Linked DNA regions of Halorhodospira halophila. The protein of the gene in region 1 interacts with the protein of each later gene in a pairwise test. Links are inferred from orthologs where the notes say so. Each region holds a gene or a part of one and is shown on either strand. Other genes may lie near its edges. The genes, in order: CCR79_RS09735 and def.

The links.
Region 2: the proteins of CCR79_RS09735 (region 1) and def interact in binary tests that used the Escherichia coli proteins (3 or more experiments, as listed by UniProt). The link is inferred for Halorhodospira halophila from one-to-one orthologs.

The regions. Positions count from the first base shown.
Region 1 is NZ_NHSN01000025.1:77,710-86,763, forward strand. What follows is about bases 5,012-7,812. They hold CCR79_RS09735 (aspartate-semialdehyde dehydrogenase), read right to left. Parts: upstream 7,023-7,812; coding sequence 6,000-7,022; downstream 5,012-5,999. Other genes in these bases: CCR79_RS09730 (FimV/HubP family polar landmark protein), read right to left, coding at 5,012-5,977; CCR79_RS09740 (outer membrane beta-barrel protein), read left to right, coding at 7,202-7,812. Outside these bases: trpA (tryptophan synthase subunit alpha), read right to left, coding at 1-818; trpB (tryptophan synthase subunit beta), read right to left, coding at 815-2,035; CCR79_RS09720 (phosphoribosylanthranilate isomerase), read right to left, coding at 2,019-2,642; tRNA pseudouridine(38-40) synthase TruA, read right to left, coding at 2,703-3,503; more of CCR79_RS09730, read right to left, coding at 3,515-5,011; more of CCR79_RS09740, read left to right, coding at 7,813-7,822; leuB (3-isopropylmalate dehydrogenase), read right to left, coding at 7,922-8,992; leuD (3-isopropylmalate dehydratase small subunit), read right to left, coding at 9,016-9,054.
Region 2 is NZ_NHSN01000032.1:66,075-79,064, reverse strand. What follows is about bases 4,513-7,505. They hold def (peptide deformylase), read left to right. Parts: upstream 4,513-5,750; coding sequence 5,751-6,260; downstream 6,261-7,505. Other genes in these bases: rsmB (16S rRNA (cytosine(967)-C(5))-methyltransferase RsmB), read left to right, coding at 7,189-7,505; fmt (methionyl-tRNA formyltransferase), read left to right, coding at 6,260-7,192; dprA (DNA-processing protein DprA), read right to left, coding at 4,513-5,576. In the rest of the region: CCR79_RS12345 (L-threonylcarbamoyladenylate synthase), read left to right, coding at 1-442; tRNA (adenosine(37)-N6)-threonylcarbamoyltransferase complex transferase subunit TsaD, read left to right, coding at 483-1,490; CCR79_RS12335 (DNA topoisomerase I), read right to left, coding at 1,483-3,882; CCR79_RS12330 (DUF494 family protein), read right to left, coding at 3,988-4,458; more of dprA, read right to left, coding at 4,461-4,512; more of rsmB, read left to right, coding at 7,506-8,478; hemF (oxygen-dependent coproporphyrinogen oxidase), read left to right, coding at 8,475-9,395; CCR79_RS12300 (class 1 fructose-bisphosphatase), read right to left, coding at 9,445-10,461; CCR79_RS12295 (6-phosphofructokinase), read left to right, coding at 10,613-11,881; CCR79_RS12290 (3-deoxy-D-manno-octulosonic acid transferase), read right to left, coding at 11,878-12,990. UniProt on the Escherichia coli protein: Removes the formyl group from the N-terminal Met of newly synthesized proteins. Requires at least a dipeptide for an efficient rate of reaction. N-terminal L-methionine is a prerequisite for activity but the enzyme has broad specificity at other positions.

The DNA.
Region 1 (9,054 bases):
GAATCACCCCCCGTCGTCGTCTCGTCCATCGCCCGGCGCAGGGCGCGGACGGCATCGCGCAGGCGCTCGGGCAGATCCGCCGCCGCGCCGTGTTCGCCGATCATGCGCACCAGCGCGCTGCCGACGATCACACCGTCGGCGCAAGGCGCCAGCGCCGCAGCGCTCTGCGGGTCGCGCACCCCGAACCCGACGGCCACCGGCAGATCAGTGACGCGGCGGATACCGGTGACCTGCTGCTCCACCAACCCGGCATCCAGGTCCGCCGCACCGGTGACCCCCTTGAGGGCGACCGCGTAGACGAACCCGCCGGCCACCGAGCAGACCCGCTCGAGGCGGGCGGCGCTGGTGTTGGGCGCCACTAGGTAGATGAGATCGAGGCCGTGGGCCTGCGCCTCGTCGGCCAGCTCTTCGGCCTCCTCCGGGGGCAGATCAACCGTCAGCAGCCCATCGACACCGGCGGCGGCGGCATCGCGCGCAAAGGCGCCGTAGCCGGCAGCCTCGAGGATATTGGCGTAACCCATGAAGACCACCGGCGTATCCGGATCGTCCTCGCGGAAACGGCGCACGACCTCGAACAGCCGCGCCGGCGTCGTCCCCGCCGCCAGTGCCCGGGCGCAGGCGGCCTGGATCACAGGGCCGTCGGCCATCGGATCGGAAAACGGGACGCCAACCTCGATGATGTCGGCGCCGCCGGCCACCAGGGCGTGCATCAGGCGCACGGTGTCGTCGGGCGACGGATCACCACCGGTGATGTACGGGATCAGGGCCGTTCGCCCGGCGGAGCGGCAAGTGCGGAAACGTTCAGCGATGCGGCTCACAGTTCGATGCCCTCCTGCGCCGCGACAGTGGCGATGTCCTTGTCACCCCGTCCGGAGAGATTGACCACCAGGGTGGCGTCCGGCCCGAGTTCCGCGGCCAGGCTTTCGGCGTAGGCGACCGCATGGGCGGTCTCCAGCGCCGGCAGGATGCCCTCGGTTCGGCTGAGCCGGTGGAACGCCGCGAGCGCCTCGGCATCGGTGACCGCGACGTACTCGGCGCGCCCGGTATCCTTCAGCCAGGCGTGCTCGGGGCCGACGCCGGGGTAGTCGAGGCCGGCCGAGATGGAGTGGGTGCCGATGATCTGCCCCTCGTCGGACTCCATCAGGTAGCTGCGCGCGCCGTGCAGCACCCCGGGCCGTCCGGCATTGAGCGGAGCGGCATGCCGACCGCTGGCCACGCCTTCGCCACCGGCCTCGACACCCACCAGCCGGACAGCGGCGTCGTCGAGGAACGGGTGGAAGATGCCCAGGGCATTGGAGCCGCCGCCGACGCACGCCACCACGGCATCGGGCAGACGGCCCTCGCGCTCCAGCATCTGCGCCCGGGTCTCGACGCCGATGACCCGCTGGAGATCACGCACCAGGGTCGGATAGGGGTGGGGGCCGGCGACGGTGCCGATGATGTAGAAGGTGTTGTCGACGTTCGCCACCCAGTCGCGCATCGCCTCGTTCATGGCGTCCTTGAGGGTGCGCGTACCGGCATCCACGGCGCGGACCTCCGCACCAAGCAGGCGCATCCGATAGACGTTGGCGGCCTGGCGCTGCACATCGTCGGCTCCCATGTAGACGACGCACTCCAGGCCCATTCGCGCCGCCACCGTCGCCGTGGCCACGCCGTGCTGGCCGGCCCCGGTCTCGGCAATGATCCGGGTCTTGCCCATGCGTGCGGCCAGCACCGCCTGGCCGACGGTGTTGTTGACCTTGTGCGCGCCGGTATGGGCCAGGTCCTCACGCTTGAAATAGATGCGCGCCCCGCCGGCGCTGGCGGTCAGCCGCTCGGCCAAATACAGCGGAGTCGGTCGGCCGACGAAATCGCGCAGCTCGCGGTCGAGTTCATCCTGAAAGGCCGGATCGCGACGCGCTTCCGCGTACGCCTCGGCCAGCTCCTCAAGCGGCCCCACCAGGGTCTCGGAGACGAACCGTCCCCCGAAACGGCCAAAGTGCCCGTCGTGCTCCCCGGCGGGATCGCCGCCGTACTGCTCAGGTCTCGTCGCCACGTTCCACCTCCGCGAGAAACCGGGCTATGCGCTCCCGGTCCTTGATCCCCGGCTCCGACTCGACGCCGCTGCTGACATCCACGGCGAAGGGGCGCACATTGCGCACCACCCCCGCCACATTCTCGGCGTTCAGGCCGCCGGCCACCGTAAGCCCCCGCACGCCGCCCGGGATCGTGTCGTGATCAAAGGACTCGCCCCGGCCACCCCGTTCGCCCAGGCGGTGGCTGTCGAACAGGAACCCGCTGGCATCGGGATAGGCCGCCACATAATCCTGAGGATCCACCCCGCCGCCCATGGGCACCGCCTTGACGTAACGGCGCTCGTAGAAGCGGCAGAGCTCAGGCGCCTCATCGCCGTGGAACTGCAGGGTATCAAGGTGCAGCCCCTCGAGCGCCACTTCCACCTGCCCCGGCTTGGGATCGACAAACAGGCCGACCACGGAGACAAAGGCCGGGACCGCGGCCACAATGGCGCGGGCCTCTTTCATATCCACCGCACGCGGGCTGGCATCGCAGAAGACCAGGCCGATGGCATCGGCCCCCAACTCCACGGCGGTCGCGGCATCTTCAGGGCGGGTGATTCCGCAGATCTTGACGCGCGTGCGCACGCTCGGCGTCCCCCTTCGGCGGCTCCAAGGAAAGCGCAAATGTTACCGCGTGGGCCGGCTTTACGCCAAAAACGGCCAGTGCCCTTCGGCGGGGAGTCCGTAATGCGGCGGGTAGACCACCCGGGTCAGGTAGAGCCCGGACGCCGGCGCCGTGATCCCGCTGCGGGTCCGGTCGCCCGCGGCCAGCAGATCGGCGGGCCAGTGCTCAGCCTGCTCGCCGGTTCCGACGGCCATCAGCGTCCCGGCGATGTTGCGCACCATGTGGTGCACGAAGGCGTTGGCCTCGATGTCGATGAACAGAAGCTCACCGTGGCGGTGCACATCGATCCGGTACACCTCGCGAACGGCGTGGGGTGCCTGGCAGGCGACGGCACGGAAGGCCGAGAAGTCTTGCTCACCGACCAGGGCCTGGGCGGCCCGGTGCATACGCCCCGCATCGAGCTCGCGGTGGGTCCACGCCACCCGGTGGCGCAACAGCGCCGGGCGGGCGCGGCGGCTCAGGAAGACGTAGCGGTAGCCACGGCGCTGGGCGCGGTAGCGGGCGTGGAAATCGGCGTCGACGGCGTGGGCCGAGCGCACGCTGACCGTCTCGGGCAGTTGCGCGTTGGTCCCTAGCACCCAGGCGTGCAGCGGGCGCGACGCCGTCGTATCGAAATGAACCACCTGCGCGGCGGCGTGCACCCCGGCATCGGTTCGCCCGGCGCAGACCACGGTCACGGGGTGATCCGCGATCCGCGACACCGCCCGCTCGAGGGCCTGCTGCACCGAGGGGGCGTGGTCCTGGCGCTGCCAGCCGCTGAAATTGGTGCCGTCATACTCCAGCACCAGCGCGATGCGTTGCTCGGTACACGCTCCCGCCAAGGCCGCCCCGCCTACTCGCCGCCGAGCTCAGCCAGGACCTGCCGGGCGCTCTCGCGCTGCGACTCGGTCCCCTCCTCCAGGACCTCCTCGAGCAGGCTGCGGGCCCCCGGCTCATCCCCCAGGTCGATGTAGGCCCGGGCCAGGTCGAGCTTGGTGTCGGCCTCATCCCCCTCACCGACCCCCAGGGACGGCTCCGGCTCAGCCTCCGGCTCGGCACCCTCGTCCGCCTGCAGGCCGAGCCCCTCCTCGGCGCCCTCGTCTTCCTCCTCGCTGAACAGGCTGTCGAGGTCCATTTCGTCGAGTTCATCGCCGCTGGCATCCGCACCGCCGAAGAGCTCATCGGCGACGTCCTGCGCGCCGGCACTCGATTCCGGCTCGCGGGCCATGGCCGGCTCAGGCTCCTCGGCGGGCTCGGCAGCTGCCGGCCCCCCGGCGGCCTCGGGCTCCGCCGGCTGCGGCTGCTCGTCAAAAGCCGCATCAAGACGGCGATCGAAGTCATCCTCGCCCTCGCCTTCGCCCGGCGCCTGCTTGCCGACTCCTTCGCCCTCGTCAGCGTCCAGACCCAGATCCAGGTCTTCCAGATCCGGCTTGGTATCCAGACCCTCCTCGACCTCGGGCGCCGGACTCTCCGGCGTACCGCCATCGGCTGCCGCCCCCCCAGGCGCCTGCGCTTCGCCCTCCGCCTCGTCGGCGTGCGCCTGGCTTGCTGCCGCGGCATCGGCGAACAGCGGACTATCCGGCACGAAGGCCACACCCAGTGCCACCGCTGCCTGCCAGGTCGGGTCGGCGTCGCTGCGGGTCCGGTCGTAGAGGTCCTGGGCCTGGCTGAGGAACGCCTCCCGATCGCCGAGACGGGAGTGCACCTCGAGCAACCGCAGGCGCAGATCGGTGCGTGCCGGTTCGCGGTGAATGCCGCGCTCGAGCACGTCCCGGGCCCGGCGCAGGTCGTCGTCTGCCAGGTACTCGTCGGCGAGTTCGAGGGCGTCGCGGCGTGCTCCGCTGTCGAAATCGAAATCGAGGTCGCCGCGATCGAGGCGCAGCCCCTCCCGGCTATCAGGCTCCGCCGAACGGCGCCGCCGGCGCAGCAACAGGCCGGCGACCACAGCGAGCGCCAGCAGGGTTCCTCCGGTGGCGATCAGCATCTGCCGCCGTGCCTCCTCGTCACGCCAGAGGTCGGCAGCGGTGACGTCGCCGTCGCCGGAGAGCCACTGCGCCCAGCCGACCTCATCTTCCGTCTCTTCCTCGCGCTCCGGCGCCTCCGGCTCAACCTCGACGGGCGCTGGCTCCGGCTCGTCCAGGGGGTCGAGGGGCTCGTCCACCTCGGGCAGCGGGACGATCGGCGTCGGCTCGGCATCCGGCGGCGGCAGCACCCCTTCCATGTCCAGGTCCACCAGCCGCTCGAGCGCCGCCACCCGCTCGCTCAGATCCTCAACCTGCGCCCGGAGGCTGTCACGTTCCGAACGCAGGCTCGCCCGCTCCTCCCGCAGGGCCGCCAGCGCCCCCTGCAACCGGCGTACGTTGGCCTCAGAGGCCTCCAGCTCGGTATCAAGCAGCGAGAGCACCTCTTCGGTGCCTTCCTCATCGCCCAGGGCCAGGATGCGCAGACGGGCCTCCTCGGCTGTCGGCGCCTCTTCCTCCCCAACGGGCGCGTCGGGGTCCGCCAGGTCAGGGATAGGCACCGACTCGTCGAGCTCCTCCACCGCCGCGCGTCGCTCGGCTGGCGGCACCCAGCTGGCCAGGTGCTCCTCGTAGATCGCCTGGGCCTCGCCGGCAGAAAGCTGCTCGATCTGCTCGCGGCTGGGCAGCTTCAGCCACCACCCACTGAGCAGGTCGTTGACGTTGTCGTCAGAGAAGGCGCGGGGGTTAAGCCGCTGGATGGCCAGCATGGTCTGCGCGACCGTCACCGAGTCATCGGGGCGGTGCTCCGACGCGATCCGCCACAGGGTATCCCCCTCCTCCACCGGCCCATAGGCGGTGGATCGGCGCTCGCGCTCACCGTCGCGGGTCACCTCCTCAAACGGCTCGCCCTCGCGGGCCAGTGGCTGCCCCTGTGCCGGGGCATCGTCGTCGGCGGTGGTCGGCCGCTCGAGGAGCAGGGTGTACTCGCGGACCAGGTCGCCCTCGGGCCAGCTGACCTGGACCAGGAAATCAAGCAGGGGCTCATCGATGGGCTGCTGGCTGGTGACGGCGATGTACGGGGCATCCTCGCCCGACTCGATCAGCTCAAAGTCGAGCAGCGACAGCTCGGGCGCACGCTCGATCCCGGCGCGATCGAAGATCCGCCCCGGGGCCAGACCGACATCGAGCCGCGCCAGCTCGTCGGAACCGAGATCCCGCACAGGGATGCGCGCCGAAACCGGCTCGCCGGCCTCGGAGCGGCCCTCGATGGTACCGAGGCTGACCTCCACCGCGGCTGCCACCGAGACCAGTGACAGACCTGCCAGGCCGGCGAGGCCGTGAATCGCCTTGCGCACGGGCTCGCCCCTCCGTCCGCCGTCAGATGTATTCGCCAATCAGCAGCTCCGCGATCTGCACGCTGTTCAGCGCTGCTCCCTTGCGGACGTTATCGGCCACCACCCACAGATCGAGACCCCGCTCGTGGCTGATGTCCTCGCGGATGCGTCCGACGTAGACTGGATCGCGCCCCGCGGCCTCGGTCAGTGCCGTCGGATAGCCGCCACCGGCGCGCTCGTCCAAGACCTCGATGCCCGGAGCGCCGGAGAGCACCTGCCGGGCACGCTCGGCGGTGATGCGCTCGCGGGTCTCGATGTGCACAGCCTCGGAGTGGCCGTAGACCACCGGCACCCGCACCGTGGTCGGGTTCACCCGCACGGAGGAGTCCTCGAAGATCTTGATGGTCTCCCAGACCATCTTCATCTCCTCCTTGGTGTAGCCGTTGTCCTGGAAGTCGTCGATGTGCGGCAGGCAGTTGAAGGCGATCGGCTTGGGATACTCGGCACACTGCGGCTCGGCGCCGTCGAGGATCGCCCGACTCTGGGTGTGGAGTTCGTCGATGGCCGGCTTGCCACTGCCGGAGACCGCCTGGTAGGTGGCCACGTTGATCCGCTCGATGCCCACGGCGTCATGGATCGGCTTGAGCGCCACCAGCATCTGGATGGTGGAACAGTTGGGGTTGGCGATGATCCCCCGCTTCTTGTAGCCAGCCACCGCGTGAGGGTTCACCTCGGGGATGATCAGCGGGATATCGTCGTCATAGCGGAAGTGGGAGGTGTTGTCGATGACCACCGCACCGGCCTCCGCCGCCCGCGGCGCATGCTCGGCGGAGATGGAGCCCCCGGCGGAGAAGAGCGCGATCTGCACCTGCGAGAAATCGAACTCGGCCAGATCCTGGATCACCAGCTCCTGCCCGGCAAAGGTCACCGTGTTCCCCGCCGAGCGCGCGCTGGCCAGCGGGTAGATCCTGCGCGCGGGGAAGCCGCGCTCGGCCAGGATGGAGAGCATCACCTCTCCCACGGCGCCGGTGGCACCAACGACGGCGACGTCGTACTGCTTGCTCATGGATCCTTAGCCCCTGTCTGGACGTTTTCCTGTCCGGAGTCTAACGCCTCGCGGCAGCGCGGGGCCAGCGCGACCCGCCGCCTCGGGCCGCCCCAGCAATCCGCGGACTGGCACGCCGGCAGGTACCTGCTAGATTGTCAGCAGTTCCCCCCAACCCGTGAAACCAAGGAGCGGCACCCATGCACAGAGGCATTCTCTATACGGCCGCCAGTGGCCTGGTCGCCGGTGGTTTGATCGGCGGGCAGGCGTTTGCGCAGCTGCCGGCCCAGGACTTCAGCTACGACTACGCCGAGGGCGGCGTTGTCTTTACTGAGCTGGACGACGCGGATCAGGACCTTGTCGGCCCGCGGCTGATCGGCTCGCTGAACCTGACCGACGACATCTTCCTGCGCGGCGAGGCCAGCTACCTCACCGACGACATCGACATCACCACGCTCTCGCTGGGCCCGGGCTACCGCCTGGCCGTCACGCCGGGCATCGACCTCTACGGGGTCGCCGCCCTGGTCTACCGCGATACCGACTTTGATGATGGCTCAAGCAGTGAGAGCGAGACCGGTTTCGAACTCACCGCCGGCATCCGCCACGGCTGCATGTTCCTCGACGGCCTGCAGTACGCCTGGGAGATCCGCTACCTGGATGTGGACACCGGGGAAGATCTCGACGACGGCATCTTCAATCTGGCGGCCAAGTTCACCTACGCGCTGACCCCGCAGTGGGACGCCGTGGGCGATCTGCAGATCAACGACGCCGGCGACGAGAACGACCTGGGCCTGGCGCTCGGGGCCCGCTTCAACTTCTAACGCCTCCCCGGGACGCGCGGAGGCACCCACGCAAAGGGGCCGCACCTTGTCGGGTGCGGCCCCTCTGTCGCGGATGGTCGCTGCGGGCTGTAGCTGGAGCTACAGCCGCTGCGCCACCGCCTCGCCCATTTCGCGCGTGCCCACCGGCCGCGTGCCGCCCTGCAGGTCCGGGGTGCGCAGCCCTTCCTCGAGCACCGCCCCCACGGCGGCCTCGACCCGGTCGGCAGCCTCGCCGGCACCCAGGCTATAGCGCAGCATCATCGCCACCGAGAGGATCGTGGCCAGCGGATTGGCCTTGTCCTGCCCGGCGATGTCCGGCGCCGAGCCGTGCACCGGCTCGTAGAGCCCCTTGCCGTACTCATCCAGCGAGGCCGAGGGCAGCATGCCGATGGAGCCGGTCAACTGGGCGGCGCAGTCCGAGAGGATGTCGCCGAAGAGGTTGCCGGTGACCACCACGTCGAACTGCTTCGGCGCGCGCACCAGCTGCATGGCGGCGTTGTCTACATACATATGGGAGAGCTCCACCGCCGGATAGTCGGCGGCCACCCGCTCGGCGACCTCCCGCCAGAGCTCCGAGCTCTCCAACACGTTCGCCTTGTCCACCGAGCAGACCCGCCCCTGGCGCTGCTGCGCCGCCTCGAAGGCCAGGCGCATGATCCGCTCGATCTCCGACTCGCTGTAGACCTCGGTGTTGTACCCCTGGCGCTCGCCGTTCTCCAGCGTGCGGATCCCCCGGGGCTGGCCGAAGTAGATGCCGCCGGTGAGCTCGCGGACGATGAGGATGTCCAGCCCCGCCACGACCTCCTCGCGCAGCGCCGAGGCCCCGGCCAGCTGCGGGTAGAGGATGGCCGGGCGCAGATTGCCGAACAGCCCCAGCTCCGAGCGGATCGCCAGCAGACCACGCTCCGGGCGCACCTCGCGGGGCAGCGCGTCGTACTGCGGGCCGCCGACCGCGCCGAGCAGCACCGCGTCGGCCGCCCGCGCCAGGCGCAGGGTCTCCTCGGGCAGGGGCTGCCCCGCCGCGTCGTAGCCGGCGCCGCCGATGGGCGCCGTCTCCATCTCGCAGCCAAGCCCGTGGCGCTCGTTCAGGGCCTCCAGCACGCGCCGGGCCTCCGCGGTGATCTCGGGGCCGATACCGTCGCCGGGAAGCAGCAGGATCTTGTGGGACATAGGTTCTATTCAGGTTCCAGGGTTCAGGGTTCGGGGAAGAGCCAGGGGGCTTCCTGCTTGCG
Region 2 (12,990 bases), on another replicon or contig:
CGTGGCGCGCCTGCTGGCGCTGAAGGGTCGTCCCGAGCGTCAGGGCCTGATCCTGATCGCCGCCGAGCCGGAGCAGCTCGGCGGCTTCCTGGCACCGCTGCCGGAGGAGCGGGCCGAGGAGATCCGCGCCAGCTGGCCGGGGCCGATGACCTGGGTGCTGCCGGCCTCGCCCCGGGCGCCGAGGTGGGTCAGTGGTGGACGCGACACGGTGGCCGTGCGGGTGACCGCGCATCCGGTGGCCGCGGCCCTGTGCCGGGCCTTCGGCGGTGCGCTGGTCTCCACCAGCGCCAACCCCTCGGCCGGGCGGCCCGCTCGGAGCGCACCGCAGGTGCGGCGTTACTTCGGCACGCGGATCGATGCCCTGGTGCCTGGTCGGCTGGGCGGGCTGGGGCGCCCCACCCCCATCCGGGACGGGCGCAGCGGGGCGTACCTGAGACGCTGAGCCGCCGTTTTCTGAATCCGTCCGGATCGGAGTCTCCCCTGTGCGCGTACTAGGTATCGAGAGTTCCTGTGACGAAACCGCCGCGGCGGTCTACTGCCGCCGCGAGGGTCTGCTGGCGCACGCCGTGCACAGCCAGGTGGTCGACCATGCCGCTTATGGCGGGGTTGTGCCGGAGCTGGCCTCACGGGATCACGTGCGCAAGTTGCCCGGGTTGGTCAACGGGGTGCTGCGTGACGCCGGCCTGACGCCGGCGGAGCTCGACGGCGTCGCCTGGACCCGCGGCCCCGGCCTGCCCGGGGCGTTGATGGTCGGGGCCGCCTTCGCGCGGACTCTGGCCTGGGCCCGCGGCCTGCCCGCCGTCGGCGTCCACCACATGGAGGGGCATCTGCTGGCTCCGCTGCTCGAGCCGGATCCGCCGGCGATGCCGCTGGTGGCCCTGTTGGTCTCCGGGGGGCATACCATGCTGGTGCAGGTGGCGGACTTTGGCCGCTACCGCGTCCTTGGGGAGTCGGTGGATGACGCCGCCGGCGAGGCGTTCGACAAGACCGCCCGGCTGCTGCAGCTGCCGTATCCCGGTGGTCCGTCCATCGCCCGCCTGGCCGCGGAAGGGACTCCGGGCGCGGTGCGCCTGCCGCGGCCGATGACCGACCGGCCGGGGCTCGATTTCAGCTTCAGCGGGCTGAAGACCGCCGTCCTGCATGCCGTCGAGGCTGCCGGGGACGACCCCCGGGGGCGGGCGGACATCGCCCACGGATTCCAGGAGGCGGTGGTGGATACCCTGGTGATCAAGTGCCGGCGTGCGCTCGAGCAGACCGGCGCGGGCCGGCTGGTGGTCTCGGGCGGGGTGGGGGCCAACGCCCGGCTGCGCGAGCGGCTCGACGAGGCCGGGCGCGCGAGCGGATTCACCGCCCACTACCCGCGCTTGGAGCTGTGTACCGACAACGCCGCGATGATCGCCTACACCGGCTTGCGTCGCCTGGAGGCCGGCCACCGCGACGATCTCGACTTCAGCGTGCGCCCACGCTGGCCGCTGGCCGAACTCAGGTAGTCGCCTTGCTGCGCCCGCGCCCGCCCTTGGAGGTGCCGCCGCGGCGCCCCTTGCGGGCCGGTGCCTTGGCGATCAGCTCCTGGCACTCCTCGTGGGTGAGCGAGTCCGGCTCCCGGTCCTTGGGCACCTTGGCGTTCTTCTCGCCGTTGGTGATGTACGGTCCGTAGCGCCCGCGCAGGATCTGAATCCCGTCGCCGAAGTCGTGGATGATCCGGTTGGCGTCGGCCTGTTTCTTCTCCCGGACCAGCTCGTGGGCCCGCTCCTTGGTAATGGTGTACGGGTCCTCGTCCTTGGGGATGGAGACGAACTTCTTGCCGTAGCGCACGTAGGGGCCGAAGCGGCCGATGCTGACCTGTACGTCTTCGCCCTCCTCGGTCTCGCCCATATCCCGCGGCAGCTTGAACAGCTGCAGGGCCTCATCGAGGGTGATCGTGTCGATGCTCTGACCGGGGCGCAGGCCGGCGAAGCGCGGCTTCTCGTCGTCGTCCCGGGAGCCGAGCTGGGCGAACGGCCCGTAGCGGCCGATGCGTACCGTCACCGGCTTGCCGGTCTTCGGGTCGGTGCCGAGTTCGCGGGCCTGGACGGCCTCCTGGCGCGAGACGTTCTTCTTCTCCTCGACCCGCTCGCGGAAGGGCTCCCAGAACGCCTCGAGGACCGGCACCCAGTCCTGCTCGCCGCGGGAGATGGCGTCCAAGTCGTCCTCGAGCCGGGCGGTGAAGTCGTAGTCGACATAACGGTCAAAGTGCTCGGTGAGGAACTTGTTAACCGTGCGCCCGATGTCGGTGGGGATGAAGCGCTTGCCGTCCATCTCCACGTAGTTGCGGTTCTGCAGCGTGGAGATGATCGAGGCGTAGGTGGACGGCCGGCCGATGCCGTACTCCTCCAGGGCGCGCACCAGGCTAGCCTCGGTGTAGCGCGGCGGCGGCTCAGTGAAGTGCTGCTCGGCGCGGATGGCGTGTAGCTCCACCTGCTCGCCTTCCTCGAGCTCCGGGAGGAACTTCTCGCCGGAGTCGTCCTTGCCGTCGTCACTGCCTTCGCGGTAGACGACCATGAAGCCCGGATCGGCCACCGTGGAGCCGGTGGCCCGCAGCAGGTGGCGGGCGTCGGCGTCCGCGGCCAGGTCGACGGCCACCGTGTGGATGGTGGCGTGCTTCATCTGCGAGGCGACCGCCCGCTTCCAGATGAGGTCGTAGAGCTTGCGCTGCTCGTCGTTGAGGTAGGCACGCACATCGTCCGGGTGGCGTGCCGCCGACGTGGGCCGGATGGCCTCGTGGGCCTCCTGGGCATTCTTCGAGCGGGTCTTGTAGACCTGCGCCTTGTCCGGGAGCCTGTCGGCCCCGTAGCGATCCGTGATCGCCTGGCGCATCTCGGTGATCGCCTCGCCGGAGAGGTTCACGGAGTCGGTCCGCATGTAGGTGATCAGGCCGACGGCGCTGCCCTCGCCGACGTCGATGCCCTCGTAGAGCTGCTGGGCGATGCGCATGGTCCGGCTGGCGGTGAAGCCGAGCTTGCGCGATGCCTCCTGCTGCAGGGTCGAAGTGATGAACGGTGCTGCCGGATTGCGGCGGCGCTGCTTGCGCTCCACCGAGGCGACCCGCAGCGTCCCGATGACCTCGGTGTCGCCATCGCCGACGGGGCCCAGCCGGGACGGGTCCGCCTGGGCCCGGGCCGCCTCGCGCAGCGTGCGGTCCACTTCCTGCGCGTGGGCCTCGTCGGTGATGGTGAACTGGCGGACCTTCTCGCCGTGGAGTTGCGAGAGCTTGGCCACGAAGGGCTGCTGCGCCTTGGCCGCATCCGCCTCGACGCTCCAGTACTCCTGGGGCTCGAACTGCTCGATCTCGGTCTCACGCTCGCAGATCATGCGCAGCGCGGGGCTTTGCACACGCCCGGCGGAGAGGCCGCTGGTGATCTTGCGCCAGAGCAGCGGCGAGAGGTTGAACCCGACCAGGTAGTCCAGGGCGCGGCGGGCCTGCTGGGCGTTGACCAGCTCCTCGGAGATGTCCCGCGGGTGGTCCATGGCCTCCTGGATGGCGCCCTTGGTGATCTCGTGAAAGACCACCCGGTAGACCGGCTTGCCGTCCAGGATCCCCTTGTCGCGGAGCAGCTCCACCAGGTGCCAGGAGATGGCCTCGCCCTCGCGGTCCGGGTCGGTGGCCAGGTAGAGGGCATCGGCTTTCCGGGCCGCCTTGGCGATGGCATCGACGTGTTTCTGGTTCTTGTCGATGGGCGCGTACTTCATGGCGAAGCCGCTGGACGGATCCACCGCCCCCTCCTTGGGGACGAGGTCACGGACGTGGCCGTAGGAGGCCATGACCTCGTAATCGGAACCCAGGTATTTGTTGATCGTGCGCGCCTTGGCAGGCGACTCGACGATGACGAGGCTTTTACCCATGCAGAGCCGTTCGTGTATGTAGAGGAGGGCGGTCGGGTGGCGACCGAAGGGCGGTGCCGGGCCGTGGAACCGGCCGCCGCGCCGGGGCGCGGCGGCCACCCGTCGTCAGTGGACGAGGTGCGTCGGGACGTCGAACATCAGGTTCTCCATCCAGTTGTACGCCTCTTCCTCGCCGGGGCGATTGAACAGGACCATGAGGATGACCCATTTGACCGTATCGAGATCCACCTCGTGGTCATCCAGCGCCAGGATCCGGTCGAGCACCAGCTCGCGACTTTCCGCGGTGAGAATGCCGACCTGCTCCAGGTAGAGAATGAACCCGCGCGTCTCGGTGTCCAGGCGCGCCAGCTCGGGCTCGCCGAACAACCGGATCGACGACTTGCCCGACGGGGCGGCCGGCAGTACGCGGGAGTCGGCCAGGGCGTCGAGCCACTCGAACGCCTTGCGGATCTCCATCGCGCTGAAGCCGGCCTCGTGGAGCTCGCTCTCGAGCGAGTCCCGATCGCCGGGTTCCTCGTCGTTGTAGAGGTAGTTCTCGAACAGGTACATCAGGACTTCGAAAACGTTCTGCTTCATCTTCAGCCCTCTGGCCCGCGCCGCTGATACCGGCCCCCGGGTATCGCAGTCACCAGGCCTTTCAGCTCCATGGTTAGCAGAATGGATGAAAGCCTATCGAGCGTCAATCCAGACCGCTGCTGGAGGGTGTCGAGGGTGAGCGGATCGTGGCCGAGGGCCGCGAGGATGCGCGCCTCGTCCGGATCCGCGGCTGGACTGGTCGAATCCGAGGGGGCGTTCACGGGGGCGCTGCCGACCGTGCCCGGGAGTTCTTCCAGGATATCGTCCACCGATTCTACCAGCTTGGCACCCTCCCGCAGAAGCGCATGGCACCCGCGGGCCAACGGGTCGTGGATGGATCCGGGTACGGCGAAGACCTCGCGGCCCTGTTCGGCGGCGAGCCGGGCGGTGATCAGCGAGCCGCTGTGGCGGCCGGCCTGAACGACCACCACCCCCAGCGACAGGCCGCTGACGATGCGGTTGCGCCGCGGGAAGTGGGCCGCCAGCGGTCCGCAGCCGGGGGGCAGCTCGCCGAGGACGGCGCCGGAGGCGAGGATCCTGGCGTGGAGGCGGCGGTGGCGGGCCGGATAGATCCGGTCCGGGCCGGTGCCGACGACCGCCAGCGTGGTGCCGCCAGCCTCCAGGGCACCGCGGTGGGCAGCGGCATCGATGCCTGTGGCCAGGCCACTGGTGGTGGCGACCCCGGCTCGTGCCAGGCCTGCGGCCAGGTCGTGGGCCAGGTCGCGCCCGGCGGCGGTGGCGTGGCGGCTGCCGACGATGGCCACCTGAGGGTGGTGCAGGGTCGCCGGGTCGCCGGCGACGAACAGTAGCGGTGGCGGGTCGGGGATCTCGGCCAGCTGCCCCGGGTAGCCCGGCCGCGCCAGGCGCAGTAGGTGGCGCGCCCCCGGGCCGTCCAGCCAGCGGGCATCGGCCCGGGCGGCGGCCCAGTCCGGGGCGAGGATACCGGCCTCCGTGGTGGCGTCGAGACCCAGACTGCGCAGGGCGCTGCGCCCGGCCCGGAAGACCGCCTCCGGCCCGCCGAAGGCCGCCATCAGCCGGGACCAGGTGCGCGGGCCCACGCCGGGAACCCGCGCCAGGGCGAGGGCGTGGTAGGTGTCGTCGTCCATGTCGTTGCTCACCGTCCTTGGCAAGGGACCGATACGTTGCCCGGCGGCGGCGGGCGGGCGCAAGGGCGGGGTTGCTGCGGAAGCGGTTCTCGGATGCGCCGTAGAAGCATTCCAGGTTGTGGCTGCCCTCCGTGCGCCGGTGCGTTACAATCGATGCGTCACTCAACAATAGGCGCAGCATCGCTCATGGCCCTCCTCGATATCCTTGTTTACCCTGACCCCCGCCTCCGCGAGCGGGCCGAGCCCGTCGCGGAGGTCGATGACGCCGTCCGCCGTCTGGCAGACGACATGCTTGAAACCATGTACGAGGCTCGCGGCATCGGGCTGGCCGCCACGCAGGTGGGGGACCGCCGGCGGGTGGTGGTGATCGACGTCTCCGAGGAGCGCGACGAGCCGCGGGTGCTGGTCAATCCGGAAATCCTCGAGGCCACCGGTGAGGCCAGTGGCGAGGAGGGGTGCCTGTCCATTCCGGGCTACTACGACGACGTTGCGCGGGCAACGCGGGTGCGTTACCGGGCGCTGGAGCGCGATGGCCGGGTGGTCGAGGACGAGGCTGAGGGCACCCTGGCCGTCTGCCTGCAGCACGAGATCGACCACCTCGAAGGTCGGCTGTTCATCGATTACCTCTCCGAGCTCAAGCGCAAGCGGGTGCGCAAGCGTATGGAGAAGCGTGAGCGGTTCAGCGCGGCGGGCTGATGGCGGCACGGATCATCTTTGCGGGAACGCCGGAGTTCGCGGTGCCCGGCCTCGATGCTCTGGTCGAGGCCGGCGTGCCGCCGGTGGCTGTTTTCACCCAGCCTGATCGCCCCGCCGGTCGGGGACGCCGGCTGACGCCGCCGCCGGTCAAGCGTGCCGCCGACCGGCACGGGCTGACCGTTCACCAGCCCGAGCGCCTCGGCGACGAGGAGGCAGCGCGGATCCGTGAGCTGGCACCCGACCTGATGGTGGTGGTGGCCTACGGCCAGATCCTGCGGCGCAACGTGCTGGATGCACCACGCTGCGGGTGCGTGAATGTCCACGCCTCGCTGCTGCCGCGCTGGCGGGGGGCGGCGCCCATCCAGCGCGCCCTGCTCGCCGGCGACGAGCAGACCGGCGTGACCCTGATGCAGATGGACGAGGGCCTGGATACCGGACCGATGCTCGCCCGCGAGGGGACTCCCATCAGCGCCGACGAGACCGCCGGGTCCCTCCACGATCGACTGGCCCGGATCGGCGCCGACCTGCTGGTCGCGCACCTGGCGGACATCCTGGCCGGAGCCATCACCCCGGAGCCCCAATCCGAGGAGGGCGCCACCTACGCCGCCAAGCTGACCCAGGCCGAGAGCTGGCTCGACCCCGCCGAGCCGGCGGAACAGCTGGAACGCCGCGTGCGCGCACTGGCGCCGGTGCCCGGGGCGCGGATCCATCTGGGGGGGACGCAGGTGCGGGTGCTGGCGGCGCGGGCTTGCCCCGGCCGCCCCGACGATCAGGCCGGTACCGTGGCGGCGGCCAGTGGCAGTGGCATCGAGGTCGCCACCGGCGAGGGGCGGCTGTGTATCACGCGGCTTAAGCCAGCCGGTGGCCGTGAGCAGAGCGCTGCCGATTACCTCAACGGGCGCCGCCTGGCGCCGGGAGAGCGCGTTCAGTGAGTACCCCTCCGCGGGTGGCCGCGGTGCACGTCCTCGAGCGGGTGCTGGAGCGCGGCGAGACCCTGGACGAGGCCCTTGAGGGGCAGTTCACCCGCGTCGCCGAGCGCGACCGGCCGCTGCTCCAGGCGCTGGTCTACGGGGCGCTGCGCTGGCTGACCCGGCTGGAGGCCCAGGTGGCCACCCTCACCCCCCGCGATGACTGGCGACGGGATCCGCTGCTGCGCGCTCTGCTGGTGCTTGGTGCGTGGGAGGCCCAGGGGCTTGCCACACCGGCCCACGCGGCGGTCTCGGAGTCCGTCGACGCGGCGCGCAGGCTGCGTCGGGCCCGGGCCGCCGGCATGGTGAATGCCGTACTGCGCAAGCTGCACAAGGCCACTCCGCCCCTGCCGACGGACGAGGCCACGCGGTACGCACTCCCGGGCTGGCTGGCCGAGCACCTGCGTGGCGCCTGGCCGGAGGATTGGCCCGCGGTGGCCGAGGCCGGCAATGCCCACCCGCCGATGACCCTGCGCGTGGACCGCGCCCGTATCCCCCGCCCGGCGTGCCTGGAAGCGCTGGCCGAGCGCGGGGTCGCGGCACAGCCCGGGGCCGTCGCACCCACCGCGGTGATTCTCGACGATCCGGTACCTGTGGCCCGCCTGCCCGGGTTCGCCGAGGGGTGGCTATCGGTGCAGGACGAGGCCGCGCAGCTCGCTGCCCCCCTGCTCGACCCGCAGCCCGGCGATCGCGTGCTCGACGCCTGTGCCGCCCCCGGCGGCAAGACGGTGCACCTGCTCGAACACGCCCCGGCGGCGACGGTGACCGCACTCGACCGCTCGGCGCGCCGGCTGCGGCAGGTGCGCGACAACCTCGCCCGCGCCGGCCACGAGGCCCACTGCGTGGCCGCCGACGCCGCCAATCCCGATGCCTGGTGGGACGGCGAGCCGTTTCAGCGCATCCTCCTCGACGCTCCGTGTACGGGCAGCGGCGTGATCCGCCGCCACCCCGATATCAAATGGCTGCGCCGGGCCGACGATCCGGCGCGCATGGCCCCGGCGCAGCGCCAGCTGCTCGACGCCCTTTGGCGGGTCCTGGCGCCGGGCGGGCGGCTGGTCTACGCCACCTGCTCGATCTTTCCCGAAGAGAACGAAGCGGTGGTGGCCGGGTTCCTGGCCGAGCAGCCCGACGCCTCGCGGGGACCGTTGCCGGCGGTTGGCCGCCGCACCGGCGCCGGGTGCCAGATCCTGCCCGGCGAACAGGGCATGGACGGTTTCTTCTACGCCTGCCTGGAACGGAGCGTGGAATGACGGATGCGATGCCGGCTGACGGCCTGCAGCGTGTGCACGATTGGCTGGTGACCTGGCAGGGGCGGGTCTGCAGAGCCATCGAGAGCTGGGACGGACGCGGTGCCTTCCACGCCGACCGCTGGCAGCGCCCCGGAGGCGGTGGCGGCGAGAGCCGCGTGCTCAAGGGCGGGCGGGTGATCGAGCAGGGTGGGGTGAATTTCTCCCACGTCCGGGGCGATGCGCTGCCCGATACGGCCACCGAGCGACGCGCTGATCTGGCCGGCCAGCCCTACGAGGCGGTGGGTGTATCGCTGGTGCTGCACCCGTGGAACCCGTATGTGCCGACCACCCACGCTAACCTGCGCCTGTTCGTCGCCGGCGAGCCGGGTTGCGGCGCCCAGTGGTGGTTCGGCGGCGGCTTCGATCTGACCCCGTACTACCCCTTCGACGACGACTGCCGCCACTTCCACCGCCAGGCCCGGGCGGCCTGCGAGCCGTTCGGCGAAACCGTCTATCCGACGTTCAAGCGCTGGTGCGACGAGTACTTCCGGCTGCCCCACCGCGATGAGCAGCGCGGCATCGGCGGGCTGTTCTTCGACGATCTCAACGACTGGGGGTTCGAGGCGAGCTTCCGCTTCGTGCAGGCGGTAGGTGGGGCGTTCCTGGACGGCTACGGTCCCATCGTCGAGTCCCGCCGCGACCATCCCTACGGTGAGCGCGAGCGGGAGTTCCAGCTCTACCGGCGGGGCCGGTACGTGGAGTTCAACCTCCTGCAGGATCGCGGGACCCGGTTCGGGATCCAGTCGGAGGGGCGGACCGAATCGATCCTGATGTCGCTGCCGCCCCGGGTGCGCTGGGAGTACGGCTTTGAGCCAGAACCCGGGAGTCCGGAGGCCCGTCTGACGGAGGCGTATCTGGTCCCCCGCGACTGGGCGTGAACGCCCTGCGCCTCCGGGCGGGGCGCAGGGCGTCCGGTTCGGGCGCGCGTCAGCCCTCCCGGTGGTAGCTAGTAACCTGCTCCACCTCGTTTTTGGAGCCGAGGACCACCGGTGCCCGCTCGTGGATGTCGGTCGGATCGAGCTCAAGGATCCGCTGCCGGCCGGTGGTCGCGGCGCCGCCGGCCTGCTCGACGATGAGGCTCATGGGATTGGCCTCGTACATCAGGCGCAGGCGGCCGCTTTGTCCCTTGGCCTTGATCTTGGCGTCGAGCGGGTACATGAACACCCCCCCGCGGCAGAGGATGCGGTGGACCTCGGCGACCATCGAGGCCACCCAGCGCATGTTGAAGTCCTTGCCCCGCGGCCCCTCCTTGCCCTGGAGGCACTCATCGATGTAGCGCTGGACCGGTTCCTCCCAGTGACGCTGGTTGGAGACGTTGATGGCGAATTCCTTGGTGTCCTCCGGGATCTGCACGTCCTTGCGGGTAAGGATGAACTCGCCGAAGTCGCGGTTGAGCGTGAACATCTGCACGCCCTGGCCCTTGACCGCGAGCACCAGGATCGTTGACGGCCCGTAGAGGCAGTAGCCGGCGGCCACCTGCTCCGTGCCGCGCTGGAGGAAGTCCCCGGTCGAGGGCTTTTCGCTGCCCTGCGGGGCGCGGACGATGGAGAAGATCGTGCCCACGGAGACGTTCACGTCGATGTTCGACGAGCCGTCGAGCGGATCGCACAGCAGCAGGTAGCGGCCCCGCTGGGACGGGTTGGGCAGGGGGTAGATGTCGTCCATCTCCTCGGAGACGAGCCCGGCGATGTGGCCGTTCTGGGTCAGGGCCTCGATGAAGACCTCGTTGGTGACCACGTCGAGCTTCTTCTGGGTCTCGCCCTGGACGTTCTCCGAGTCCGCCGACCCAAGCATGCCGACCAGGTCGCCCTTGTTGACCAGGTCCGCGATGCGCTTGCAGGCGACGGAGATGTCGTTGAGCAGGCCGGTGAATTCGCCGGTGGCCTCCGGCAGGTTGCGCTGCGTCTCGATGATGTAGTTGGTCAGAGTCGTACCGATGTGCATGGTTTTCTCCCCTGGCGTGCGGTTTCCATGGCTTCTTTAATATCAACCGAGGACATCCGCCGCCGATGGCGCGGCGGCGGCAAGCGTTCGGCGCATTCCTCCGGTACATTGGTGCGCAAGCCCATAAGCGTCAACACACAAGTCTGATCGCATGCCAAAGAACGCACTATATGCTCAGTCCGGCGGCGTCTCGGCGGTCATCAACGCCAGCGCCTGGGGCGTCATCGAGGCGGTGCGCGGCCATCCGGCCCATTTCGGCACCTGCTATGCGGCCCGCAACGGGATCCTCGGGGTGCTCGAGGAGGAGATCATCGACCTCGACGAGGAGGATCCGCTGACTCTCGCCGCGCTGCGCCACACGCCCGGTGGCGCGTTCGGGTCGTGCCGCTTCGACCTCGGCGATCTCCACGCGGACCGGGCGCAGTACGAGCGCCTGGTGGAGGTCTTCCACGCCCACGACATCGGCTACTTCTTCTACAACGGCGGTGGCGGCTCCATGGATACCGCCCACAAGGTCGCGCGCATCGGCGATGAACTCGGTTACCCCATCACCGCCGTCGGTGTGCCCAAGACCATCGACAATGACCTGGGCATGACGGATACCAGCCCTGGGTTCGGGTCGGCGGCGAAGTTCATCGCCACCGTGGTCCGCGAGGCAAGCCTCGACGTCGAGTCGGCCCACACCACCTCGACCCGGGTCTTCATCCTCGAGGTGATGGGGCGTCACGCCGGGTGGTTGGCGGCGGCGGCGGCACTGGCTCAGGAGTATGACGGCCGGCCGCCAATGCTGATCCTCTTCCCCGAGAGCCCCTTCGATCTGGGTGACTTCCTGACCCAGCTGCAGATGGCGATCCGCACCCACGGCTACTGCGTGGTGGTTGCCTCAGAGGGGCTGAAGAACCCGGATGGCTCCCTGTTCTCGGTGGCGCAGAGCCATGACATCTACGCCTATACGCAGCTCGGCGGCGTGGCGCCGCGGCTCGCCGAGATCATCCGCCAGGAGACGGGGCACAAGCTGCACTGGTCGGTGGTGGACTACATTCAGCGGGCGGCCCGGCATCTGGCCTCGCGCACCGATGTCGAGCAGGCCTACGCCGTCGGGCGGGCTGCCGTGGAAGGGGTGGTGGCCGGCCGGCATGGCTTCATGCCGGTGATCCGCCGTGAATCGGACCAGCCGTATCGCTGGTCCATCGACCGGGTACCGCTCGAGGAGGTGGCGAGCATCGAGCGCGGGTTGCCGCCCTCGTTCATCTCGCCGGACGGCTACGGCATCACCGCCGCCTGTCGCGACTACCTGCGACCGCTGATCGAGGGCGAGGACTATCCGCCGTTCGAGCGCGGACTGCCCTGCTATCCGCGTATCCGCGGGGTACTACGCCCCCAGCGCTGCCCGCCGTTCCGCGCCGAACCGCCGGGTTAGTCCCCGGTCGGCGGCGCTCCGGCGCGCGACTCAACGTGGGCGAGGATGGCGTCGGCGTAGAGGCCGGCGGTGTCCTGCGCCGCCTGCACCGTGGCTGCCGCCTGCTCGCCCATCTCCCGGCGGGTCCGGGGATCCTGTGCCAGCTCGGCGATGGCGTGGCGCAGGTCGGTCTCATCGAAGAACCGCTGCGCCCCGCCGGCGGCCAGCAACCGCTCCGACTCTTCGGCAAAGTTGCTCATGTGCGGCCCGAACAGGATGGGCTTGCCCAGCCGGGCCGGCTCCACCAGGTTTTGCCCGCCGCGGCGGATCAGCGAGCCGCCGATGATCACCGTCTCCGCGCCGGCCATAAAGGCCTCCAGCTCCCCCAGGGTGTCGGCTACGTAGATGTCGGCCCACTGCCAGTCCTCGCCGGCCGAGCGCAGCGCCACCCGGAAACCGGCCTGCTGCAGCGACTGACGGATCGCCGGCCCGCGCTCTGGGTGGCGCGGGACGATGACCAGCAGCTGCGGCACGTCCCGCTCCCTGCGCGCCTCGGCCCAGCAATTGGCGATGCGGATCTCCTCATCATCATGGGTCGAGGCGGCCACCAGTGCCGGGCGCCGGAAGGCGAACGGCTCCGGGGGTGGGGTGATCGGCGGGGCCAGTTTCAGGCTGCCGAGGGTGTGCAGACGCTCGGCGGGGACGCCGAAGCCGGCGAAGCGCCGGGCGTCCAGGGTGCTGCGGGCCAGGATGAGATCGACGTGGGCCAGGGCCTTGCCCTGCAGTCGCCGGATCACCGCGGCCCCCTCGACGGTGCGATCGGAGAGCCGGGCGTTGGCCAGCAGCAGCGGGATGCTTCGCCGTGCGGTGGCGGCATAGAGATTCGGCCAGATCTCCGTCTCCAGGATCACCGCCGCGCGCGGCTGGAAGGTGTCCAGAAAGCGGCGCACCGCCCCGGGCCAGTCCAGTGGCAGGTAGGCGTGGCGGGTGGCGGCGGGCAGTACGTGGGCAGCGGTCTCGGCGCCGGTGGCGGTGGCCGTGGTGACCAGCAGTGGCAGCCCGGGTCGGCGCGCGGCGAGGGCGTGGACCAGCGGGGCTGCGGTGCGCACCTCGCCTACCGAGGCGCAGTG